2 regions of the Heyndrickxia sp. FSL W8-0423 genome follow, and region 1 is predicted to be linked to the other one. Evidence: riboswitches for the same ligand, from Rfam matches in the RefSeq annotation. Region 1 holds a riboswitch; the other holds the start of a gene.
The links. A riboswitch is a leader RNA that binds a small molecule or an ion and turns the genes downstream of it on or off. The one in region 1 is predicted to bind S-adenosylmethionine.
Positions count from the first base shown of each region.

Region 2: linked by a shared signal. The riboswitch ahead of MKY81_RS00620 (methionine ABC transporter ATP-binding protein) and the one ahead of MKY81_RS08985 (5-methyltetrahydropteroyltriglutamate--homocysteine S-methyltransferase) in region 1 are both predicted to bind S-adenosylmethionine.

Region 1 is NZ_JBBPBE010000001.1:1,786,311-1,792,387, forward strand. It holds gene MKY81_RS08975 (cysteine hydrolase family protein) at 1-234, shown strand, start outside; gene MKY81_RS08980 (hypothetical protein) at 289-750, opposite strand; gene MKY81_RS08985 (5-methyltetrahydropteroyltriglutamate--homocysteine S-methyltransferase) at 1,143-2,282, opposite strand; SAM riboswitch class I at 2,363-2,464, opposite strand; gene yfkAB (radical SAM/CxCxxxxC motif protein YfkAB) at 2,656-3,783, opposite strand; gene MKY81_RS08995 (SE1561 family protein) at 3,950-4,126, shown strand; gene MKY81_RS09000 (fumarate hydratase) at 4,312-5,853, shown strand; gene MKY81_RS09005 (DUF1259 domain-containing protein) at 5,951-6,077, shown strand, end outside.
Region 2 is NZ_JBBPBE010000001.1:128,831-134,907, forward strand. It holds gene MKY81_RS00610 (MetQ/NlpA family ABC transporter substrate-binding protein) at 1-339, opposite strand, end outside; gene MKY81_RS00615 (methionine ABC transporter permease) at 406-1,068, opposite strand; gene MKY81_RS00620 (methionine ABC transporter ATP-binding protein) at 1,058-2,092, opposite strand; SAM riboswitch class I at 2,232-2,336, opposite strand; gene MKY81_RS00625 (YfcC family protein) at 2,523-3,950, shown strand; gene MKY81_RS00630 (M20 metallopeptidase family protein) at 4,028-5,188, shown strand; gene MKY81_RS00635 (vWA domain-containing protein) at 5,268-6,077, opposite strand, start outside.

The sequences.
Region 1 (6,077 bases):
TGTGCGACACAACATTGTATAGATAGTGCAGTTAGAACTGCCACTATTACTGGTTTTGATGTGACATTAGTCGGTGATGGACATTCGACAACAGATAATGATAGTTTAAGTGCGGAACAAATCATCAAGCATCATAATCGTACCCTTCATGGGCACTACAATGTCGAACATTTTTCAATGGTTAGAAATGCGGAGGAAGACTTGTTTCATCCGACACATGACTCGTATCGATAATAATAAATTTCTTTAAAAATACGGTTGCCGAAATGGCGGCCTTTTTTATCTTCATTAACTTTTTTTCATAATTTTGTCTTGCCATATCTGATAAGGATATATCACAAACGAAAGACAGAATATTAGAATAAATAACCCGAAATTATTGATGTTATTTAACCTATATATTCCGAAATATGTAAAAAGATTAAGCATAACAAATGCATGGAAAGCGTCAATGATTGCATTAGTCAAAATATAAACCCAAAAGGACTTATCATACGTAAAATGGAAAATCCATATCGTTCCCACTAAAAAAGGACCATAGGTTAAAGGATATGTAATGAAATGTTCCCACGGAAAAATTTTCCCCAGAATCGTCCACCAATTGTAAACATAACCGATTTCTTCAATTATGGTGACTAATAAGGCAGCAAAAATTGCTACAGGCATAAACCGGCGGATAGAATCTTTTTTTAGAAAAAACAATGAAAGCCATGAAATAATAAGTATACCCCATAAGATGATTTGAGCCATTTGATATTCTCCTTCGTCTGTATATAAATAGAGTTTGGAGATTTTGGAATATTATACAAAGATAATTGAGAATTTAAATGAAACAAATATCTACTACATAGACGGGCATGATGTGCCACAAATAAAATTTTAAAAATCTATAGACTGGAAATTAGTCGTTTGAAAAAGAGTCTATGATCCACAAATGACAAAGTATGATGCACAAACCAAACTTCATGCGTCATAAACAAAATTTTATGATGCACAAACCAAATTTCCCCGGTTAGCCACAGGTAAATTAGAACATCATTTGTATTAAAAATCAGTTTACTATTAGGAGTAATCAATTTTATTTATAAAATAGCCAAAATAAATGAAATGACCTCCTTCCATCATGGAAGGAGGCATACATTTTAGAGTGTATTCCAAATATCCTTAGCAATTTCATTTACATGTTTAATTTTATTCCACTGATCCTCTTCGGTTAATACATTCCCTTCTTCCGTACTTGCAAATCCGCATTGAGGACTTAAGGCTAGGTTTTCCAAAGGAATATATTGACTAGCTTCTTTTATTCTATCTTTTATTCTATCTTTAATTCTATTAGAATCTTCTAGGTCCGGGAATTTTGACGTAATTAATCCAAGTACAACGGTCAGGTCACCCCGTGTAAAACTTTTTAATGGTTCAAAATCGCCTGAACGATTATCATCATATTCAAGGAAAAGTCCATCGACGTTTAAGTTTGCAAAAATGGCATCAGAAATCGTATGATATCCGCCGCTTGTAATAAAGGTAGAGCGGAAGTTTCCTCTGCAAATATGCATCGTAATCAACATATCATCAGGCTTCTGTGAAATCGCATCATTTAAACAACGTACTCTCGTATCAATGATGTCTTGTACATCCATTCCAAGTTTTTCAACAACTGCTTTGATTCGCTCTTCCGAAACAAAATCAATCCACGAAGTATCATCTAATTGCAAATATCGGCAGCCGGCATCATAGAATGCTTGAATGGCTTTTTGATAGGCAACAACAGTATCACGATAGAACTGCTCTGTATCGCCATTATAATATTCATCCCCTTGAATTCTAGTGAATAACATATTTGGACTTGGTATAGAAAACTTGGCGACTTGGCTGCCATCCCCATACTTTTCTACGGCATCTTTTAAAAACTTAAAGTGTTCGAGCATATAATGATTGTGGAATTCTATTTTATCGACTATTTTAATCGCATTATTTTTCGGCTGCGATCCTTTAAAGTTATTAATATATTCCGCTTCAAACAGTTCAACACCCTTTAAACCCGCTAAAAAATCTAAATGCCAATAGGAACGTCGAAATTCCCCATCAGTAATTGATTTAAGTCCAACCTCAATTTCCGTTTGCACAAGTTTCTCGATTTCTTTATCTTCTACAGCCTTTAATGCAGCTTTATCGATTTCTCCATTTGCAAAAGCTTTCCTCGCTTCTTTAATCGGCTCCGTTCTAAGAAAACTGCCCACATGATCAGCTTTAAATGGAGCTTTCGTCAATGTCTTTGTCATAAAATATATCCCCTCTCACTCAAAATAAAAAACCCTCTTCACATAAATAAGAAGAGGGGTAATTTCCATAATCGGATCTCTTCTTATCTTCAAGCTTTTCGCTTCTGGAATTGGCACAGTACTTCGAAAAGTCTGCTGCCGAGGCTTCAAAGGGCCAGTCCCTCCACCTCTCTAGATAAGAATATTCAAAACTATTTAACTACAAGTTAAATTACACTTGTTTTGCTGTTCTGTCAATAATTTGTTTTACAAAATATATTGAAATAATATAAGAGAAAAGTCTAGTAAAAGGAATTTGCCCTTTTTTAACGAACTTTAATTATCAAGGTAAGTAAAAATTAAACGCCCAGAGTGTTCCGAGCGTTTAAATATTTTATAAACTAATATTAGCTTTCCTCTTTTGAAAATCAACCTCACGATAATAGGCATCTTTCACAAGCACATTTGGACCCACACATTGAACCGCTGGACAATGGCAATTCAATGATTTCGCCAAAGGTGTTGCCATCCATTTTTCATATAAAGCTGGAAGAGCATCATGTTGAATATTTCCAAGTGGCGGTGTATCACCAAAATCAGTAACAATAACATCCCCAGTGAAAATATTTACATTTAATCGTGAACGTCCATCAGGATCATTTCGCACAGTCACATTTTTACTCGAATACAGCCTCTTCAGTAAGGTTAAATCTTCTTCATTCGGACTGCATGGATAGAAAGGCAAAGTTCCAAATAACATCCAAGTATTTTCATCGCGAATGTCAAGCAAATGATGAATTGCTTCGCGTGTTTGTTCAAGTGACAGCACTTCTAAATTCGCAGCAAAATCACTTGGATACATTGGATGAACCTCGTGACGAGCACATTTCATTTCCTCGACAATTTGTCGGTGAATATGTTCTAAATGTGGAAGTGTGCGCTTATTTAACATTGTTTCTGCAGAAACCATGACACCTTTTTCAGAAAGAAGCCGACTGTTTTCAATCATTCGGTCAAATAACTTTTTTCGTTGTTCGCGCGTAGGCTTTCTAGCCATGTTAGCAAACCCACCATCAATGAAATCATCTACCGTTCCCCAGTTATGAGAAATATGTAAGACATCTAAATATGGAGCAATTAATAAGTAGCGATCGGGGTCAAGGGTTAAGTTTGAATTAATTTGTGTTCGGATGCCGTTTTGATGGGCATACTTAAGTAATGGAAGAACATAATTTTCTACCGATTTTTTTGAAAGCATCGGCTCTCCACCCGTAATACTCAATGCGCGCAATTGTGGAATTTCTTCCAAACGTTGAAGTAACAGCTCTAACGGCAATGCATTTGGATCCTTTGGCTGCAGCGTATATCCTACCGCACAATGCTCACAGCGCATATTACAAAGGGTGGTAGTTGTAAATTCAATATTCGATAGAACAAGGCTTCCATGATCTTTTACATCCAAGTACGCTTCCCACGGATCATTTGACGGGGTAATCAATGGAAGTTGTGAAACGTTTTGCATAATACAAGACTCCTCTAATTATTTATAAACCTATTATTGGGTATTTCTTTTAAAAGACACCCAGATATCATATTAACCCAGGGTAATCATTTTTGAAAGAACAAGATGTTTTCACTTAAGTATATGTTTGGTATGATAGTAAAATGACGAAAGGAGAGACGCACCTTTGGGAAACGCAGTTCATGATAAAGATTCACAAGTGCTTTATTTAAAACAACGATTAAATATGTTTTTAGAAGTATTGGATTCCATTGATCCTGAAGATACAGAATTGGAAGACATTGACCGCTTAATCGAAATGATTGACGATTTGGAAATGAAATGTGAGCAATTTAAAAAGTAAGAGGAAGGTCAAACCAAATTAGGTTTGGCTTTTTTTATCGTTTTAACCAGATAAATCGGACTAAGCGAGAGCCAAGTAAATGAAAGGATCGCACCAAAATCTTCCCTTTAAATCAATTGTTATAAGGAGTATAATGATTATGGAATTTATACATATATCTAGAAGGAATAAGGGAGAGGAATAAGATGAATTTGGAAAAGTTCCAAGAGAGCATGTACCAACTAATTGTTGAAACTTCTACTAATCTACCAAAAGATGTTCGTAGAGCAGTGAAAAAAGCAAAGCAAAGTGAAAGTGCCGGGACTCGTGCAGCAATGAGCTTAGGGACGATTACAAACAACATCCAAATGGCAGATGAGAATATTTCACCAATTTGTCAAGACACAGGTCTTCCTACCTTTAAAATTAAAACACCTGTTGGCGTAAACCAAATCAAAATAAAAGAAGCAATCTACAACGCGATTGCGCAAGCGACAAAAGATACAAAGCTTCGTCCAAATTCAGTGGATTCCTTAACCGGGAAAAACAGTGGAGACAATCTCGGCGGCGGAACACCTGTTATTAAGTTTGACCAATGGGAAAACGATTACATCGATGTTCGTTTAATTTTAAAAGGCGGCGGCTGTGAAAATAAAAACATCCAGTACAGTCTTCCATGTGAATTAGATGGATTAGGACGTGCAGGACGTGATCTTGACGGGATTCGTAAATGTATCCTTCATTCTGTTTATCAAGCACAAGGGCAAGGCTGCAGTGCAGGATTCATCGGAGTTGGAATCGGCGGAGATCGTTCATCTGGGTACGATTTAGCGAAAGAACAATTATTCCGTTCAGTTGAAGATGTAAACCCACATGAAGATTTACGCAAACTTGAAGAGTACATTATGGAAAATGCCAATAAATTAGGAATTGGAACAATGGGATTCGGCGGCGAAACAACTCTATTAGGTTGTAAAATCGGAGTAATGAACCGTATTCCTGCCAGCTTCTTTGTATCAGTTGCCTACAACTGTTGGGCTTTCCGTCGTCTCGGCGTAAAAGTAGACCCAAAAACAGGGGATATCCAAGAATGGTTATACCAAGATGGTGAAAAAATTGAATTCGCCAATGAAGCAGAAAACGAAGTGGCAGTTTCAAAAGAAGAAAGCAATGTTGTAACGTTAACTGCACCAATTACCGAAGAACAAATCCGCGAATTAAAAGTTGGCGATGTTGTCCGTATTGATGGCAGAATGTATACAGGTCGTGATGCGATTCACAAATACTTAACTGATCATGACGCACCGGTAGATTTAAATGGCCAAGTGATCTACCACTGTGGACCAGTAATGGCGAAGGATGAAGAAGGCAATTGGACAGTCAAAGCAGCTGGCCCAACAACTTCTATTCGCGAAGAGCCGTATCAAGGGGACATTATGAAGAAATTCGGTATTCGTGCCGTTATCGGTAAAGGCGGAATGGGACCAAAAACCCTTGCAGCCCTTCAAGAACATGGCGGAGTATACTTAAATGCAATCGGTGGTGCAGCACAATACTATGCTGATTGTATTAAAAAAGTTGATGGTGTTGACCTTACAGAGTTCGGTATTCCTGAAGCAATGTGGCACTTAAATGTCGAAGGCTTCACAGCAGTAGTGACAATGGATTCACACGGAAACAGTTTACACGCAGATGTAGACAAATCTTCATTAGAAAAATTAGCTCAATTTAAAGAGCGAGTTTTTTAATAAGTCGGAATAGAGCTAGGTCTAATAATAGATCTAGCTCCATTATTTTCATAAAGCTGCCTCCACCTACATAACGTTCTATTAAGGGGGAGTAATGATGAGTCAATTTGAAAATATTTGTCAGGAGTTTGCTAAGATTCTTAATGGAAAAAGCAAAATTAGTCAAGGTGTCTGTTCTGTCGATTTACATCGTCAATTTCATGCAACCGTCCAAGGCAAACGAA
Region 2 (6,077 bases), 1.7 Mb from region 1:
TCCCATTGGCCAAATGCTAGTCGTCCCGATTGCGGATAAATCTAATTTACGATCCTTTTTGAAGCTATCAAAATAGACGACGGTTTGAAATGCATTAATATCAATTTCTCCACTGTCTAAAGCGAGATTAGGCTGAACATAATCATCAAATTTTACAATTTGAATATTGATTCCTTTATCTTTTGCCAGTTTTTTAACGAGATTCCATGTTGGAACTTCTGCTGACGATGTACCTACTTTCACTGTTTTGCTGTCCCCGCTTTTTCCTGAACTACTGTTTGATCCACACCCGGCGAGAATAATTAGTAAGCCGAGTAAAATAATTGCTAGTTTTTTCATACTCCTGATTCCTCCATGTAGTTTTTTATTATAAAAAGAATGACCTTTTACAATCGTTGATGTGGTTTATTTTCGTCTTAACTTTTTCGCAATAATATTTCCTAGTGATTGAACGAGTTGAACCAAAATGATTAGTGTGACGACGGTAATAATCATTACTTCGGTCTTAAACTGGTTATATCCGTACGTAATCGCTAAATCACCGATTCCTCCACCACCAACAGCTCCTGCCATAGCTGAAGCACCAATTAATCCAATGGTCGCAATCGTTAAGGCTAGAACTAACGAGCTTCGGGCTTCGGGAAGTAGAAATCTCCAGATAATTTGCCACGGTGTTGCACCCATCGCTTGTGCTAATTCGATGGTACCGTGATCCACTTCTAGTAAAGAGTTTTCAACTAATCGACCGATATAAAACGCTGTATAGAGAACAAGTGGGACAATTGCTGCCGTCGTCCCAATCGACGTTCCGACCACTAATCGGGTGAAGGGGATAATGGCCACGACTAGGATAATGAACGGTACGGAACGAAAAATATTGATGATGACATTAAGAATATTGAAAATAATTTTGTTCTCAAGAATCCCATTTTCTCTTGTAATAACTAACACAACCCCGATGGGCAAACCAATAATAATCGAAATAATTAATCCGACTATTACCATATAGAAGGTTTGATTTATAGCTGTCAAAAATTCCGGCCAGAACCAGCTCCAATCAAAAGCCATCTTCTGTCACCTCCTTAATTACTGCATCATGCTCTTGTATGTAATGGACGGCACGATGGATTTCATCCGCATCTCCTTTTAGTTCTACAATTAAATTTCCAAAAGGTTTCCCTTGGAGCTCCGTTATCATTCCATGAAGAACATTCAAATCGATTGAAAACTGTTTGGCTATATTCGATAATAATGGTATATTCGTTGATGCCCCTTTAAAAATAATCCGATAAATACCATGTGGGTTCGCTTGACTGCTCTTTTCAATCAGCTTTTGTACCGATTTAGGAATGGTATCGTTCAAAACGGTTCGTACGAAGCTTCTTGCAATAGCCGTTTTCGGTTCAGTAAACACGTCGATTACCGAACCTTGTTCAACAATGATTCCTCTTTCAATGACCGCTACCTTATCGCAAATATCGCGTATTACATTCATTTCGTGAGTGATCATCAAAATAGTAATTCCTAATTCATCGCGTACCTTGCGTAATAATTCCAGCACTGCCTCCGTCGTATTCGGATCAAGGGCTGATGTTGCTTCATCACAAAGAAGAATATCGGGATCAGTTGCCAACGCCCTTGCGATTCCAACCCTCTGCTTCTGCCCTCCAGATAGTTGTTCGGGATATTTATCCATGTGATCCTCTAACCCGACAAAGGATAATAATTGAGTGACTTTCCTCTGAATTTCATCCTTCGGTTTCCCTTCTAAAATGAGCGGCATTGCCACATTGCGGAAAATGGTTTTCGAATGCAATAAATTATATTGCTGAAAAATCATCCCGATTTTCTTTCGTTGTTTTCGTAATTCACTTGGTTGTAGGGATAAGAGATCCACACCATTGATTAACACTTTTCCAGCAGTAGGTCGTTCTAATAAATTCACACAACGGATGAGAGTACTTTTTCCAGCACCACTAAATCCTACAACCCCAAAGATTTCCCCTTTCTCTACTTTCAAATTAATTCCTTTTAATGCATGAACCTTATTCTCTTTTCCATACGATTTGTGGATATCTTCTAGTACAAGCATGTTGTTTTCCCCTTTCAAAAACCAATACGAAAAGCGTAAGCGCCTTGCTTAGCCCCGACAAGCAAATGTTCTTTCAGGTTGGTTGCGCTAGACAATAAAAAAAACCACAATCATCCGAAAGTGGTTAGCGTCTATCTAAACCTTATCTTTCAGAATGATAACATTCTGCAGGAATTAGCACCTTTCATATATAGAAGGTTGCTGGACGTCATCGGGCCTGTCCCTCAGTCTCTCTGGATAAGTTATTCAATTTAAAATTTACTTAATACTATAAAATTAATCATTAATTGTCAATACTTTTTTTGAATAAGAGTGATAGGCTTTCTTTGGTAATACAAAAATATTAAACTATTCTTGCATAACCAATGAATATATATTACAATTGGTTGCATAAAAATTCATATCAATTATTTAAAAAGGAGTTTACAAAATGCCCAACACTCTTCTTCAATTTAAACCAAAAAATCAGTCCCCTCCTCAAGATCAGGAGAAGAACGTTAGAAATATCAATGCTTTTGTCCTTATTTTCTTCGTGATTATTATTGCTGCTGTATTAACATACATTGTACCTGCGGGGGAATATGATCGAGTAGATAAGGATGGCCGAACGATCGTTGTTCCTGATTCGTTTCATTTGACGGACTCGTCTCCGGTTGGCTTTTTTAAAATATTCACTAGTATTCATACGGGAATGATTCAAGGTGCTGGAATAATCTTTTTCGTATTAATGGTCGGTGGTTCTTTCGGTATTTTAAAGGCGACAGGTGCTCTTGATGCATTGATACTGACGATTTCAAAAAAGCTCGCCAATCGTGAACTGCTACTTATTCCTGTTCTTATGTTGTTCTTTGCAGCAGGTGGGACCTTAATGGGTATGGCAGAGGAAACTATCATCTATATAGCGATTATCACCCCACTGGCAATAGCCTTAGGATTCGATGCAATGGTCGGATTTGCGATTGTTTCTCTCGGAGCAAATATTGGATTTATGAGTGCCATAATGAATCCATTTAATGTTGGGGTCGCACAAAGCATTGCAGAATTACCAACATTCTCAGGCATTGGCCTCCGACTGGCATTGCTTGCTACATTTTATATCGCAGGAGTCCTATTCGTTTACCGCTATGCCAAAAAAGTTAAAGCACAGCCAGAACTACGGTTCCTAGGAAACTTCCAAAAAGGAAACACAATTGCATCTGATGTAAAGTTAGAAACTCGCCATAAGTGGGTCCTTACTGTTTTCTTACTTAACTTTGTTGTATTGATTACAGGGGTTTTAAAATTCGGTTGGTATATTACAGAAATCGCCGGTTTGTTCCTATTGTTCGGTATCCTCATCGGAATCATTGGAAAATTAAATCCAAACAAAATGGCGGATAGCTTTATGGATGGAGCAAAGGAAGTAATTGGTGGCGCATTAATTATCGGTTTCGCACAAGCCATTCTCGTTGTATTCCAAGATGGAAAATTAATGGATTCCGTTTTGTATTATGCTTCTTCCCTTTTAAGTCAGTTATCACCCGCATTAAACGCAGTAGGAATGTTTTTTGTCCAGCTTTTCCTTAACTTTCTTGTTCCATCTGGAAGTGGACAAGCCGCGCTTACGATGCCTATCATGGCTCCGCTATCTGACTTAGTTGGTGTAACTAGACAGACAGCCGTATTGGCATTTCAGCTCGGGGATGGCATCACCAACTCTATTTTTCCAACGGCAGGGGTATTAATTGCCGGCCTTGCTATCGCGGGCATTCCATTTACGAAATGGTTCAAATGGGTACTGCCATTTATTTTTATCGAGATCGGAATCAGTGTCGTATTCCTACTCATCGCCCAAGCAATTCATTATGGACCGTTTTAAAATAATATCCATGAAACAGGAAGAATTGCACCTTATGTCTAATTAAATACTCAATAAAGAATTTCGGAGGGTTCATCATGTTACAGACAAAACTAGTAGATTCAGCCTTAAAAGCTTGGACAATTGAACAACGCAGGCATTTTCATATGCATCCAGAACTGTCAGGTCAGGAGTTTGAAACTGCCGCTTATGTAAAGGAGAAATTAGCTGAGTTCGGCATTCCCGTCGATTCACGTTTCTCGGAACCAAATGTAATCGCCTATTTTAAAGGCACCGAAGGAAAAAAGACGGTTGCACTTAGAGCCGATATGGATGCTCTTCCTCTTTACGAAGAGGGTGACAAGCCATACATATCAACCGTTCCCGGTGTTATGCATGGTTGCGGACACGATGGCCATACAGCGATATTACTCGCCGTTGCGAAATGGATGAGTAGCCATCCCGACCAAGTGAAAAACAATATTGTATTTATTTTTCAAAGTTCCGAAGAAGCGTCACCAAGTGGGGCACAACAGCTTGTCAAGGAGGGAGTATTAGATGGAGTCGATGTGATTTATGGTATTCATTTAATGTCAAGGCTTCCGCTAGGCAAAATTGGCTTTGCATCCGGCTTTGCCATGGCCTCCAGTGATGATTTCGATATTACGATTGAAGGTGTTGGCGGACACGGTGGCCAACCACAAGACGCAGTGGACCCAATTTATATCGCGACACATCTGATCCAAGCCTTTCAGTCCATTGTCAGCAGAAATTTACATCCATTACATGCCGGCGTGATCTCTTTCGGTGGAATGCAGGCCGGAAATTCCTACAATGTTATTCCGTCTGAAGTGAAACTACAAGGGACGATTCGAGCAATGACATTCGAGGCTGCTGAACTAATGAACAAAAAAACAGCTCAATTAACAGAGTCCATTTGTGCAAGCTTTGGGGCTAAGGGGCACTATCAATTTATCGAAGGGACACCACCATTGTACAATCACCCTGAAGCATGTGAATATGCGTTAAAGGTGATCCAAGATATATTCGGTGAAGAAGCGTTTGAACCAATGGAACCATCCATGGGGGCTGAAGATTTTTCGTATTATTTAAAGGAAAAAACAGGTGCCTTCATTAATGTAGGCATGCAAAGTGAAAAAAGCAAATACCCGCATCACCATCCTTTATTCGATATTGATGAAGATGCGATCCCTACCGCCATTGAGTTGATGATTCAATTGGCATTGAATGGTGAATAGATTCATATTGAAGCACACTCTTCCTATCGAGTGTGCTTTTCGTTGTTTTAGTAGTCCCTTGTTTTAGTAGTCCCTTGCTTTAGTTTCCATTTTTCTTATCAATCGTTTCTTTAATTTTTTTGTTTCCCTCATCTACAAATTTCCTCCACTCATCATTGCCATTATCGACAACTTCTCTCCACATAAGGTTACCTGTATCGACTGCATACTTCCATTTACTATCCCCATAACTAACAATTTTAGAGAATAATTGTCTAGCCGGATTACTGTAATCCTCAAATCGCGTTTTTAAATATTCCCCTGCTTGTTTCATTCGTTCTTTTTCACGAATGCTTTTTTCTTTCATGCTTTCCTTCGTGTTTATTGCTAATGTTTTCTTTTCTTCTTTTAAGTCAATTGCTTTTCTTTTTCCTTCTTCCTTCCATTCGATCCATGCTTTTTGAATTTCTTCATATTGTGCTCGTAAATACTTTTTCAAATCACGTTCCGAATTAACATACGTAAATTCACCGTTTCCAGCACTCGCCACATTTTTCAGTAATTTCTGCCCCTTATTATCTACGTCAAACCCAATTATGTTTACAACCGTTTCAATATCTGCCGACACTAACGCTTTTGCGGCCTTGACTGGGTTCCCACCACATGTTTCAATGCCGTCGCTTACTACATATACGACAACCTCATCCGTATTTTTAGGAATATCTTCTTTTACTTTATTTAACGCAAGACCAATAGGCGTCCAACCCGCTGGTTTTACCTTTTTCAATGATTGGTTAAATTTTGACTTGTCAAAGCGACCATTATAAAAATTCTCTGAACTGCTGCAAGACATTTTTTTATCAGAATCACTTCCTGTGCCTTTATGACCATAAACTCGCATTGAAATGGT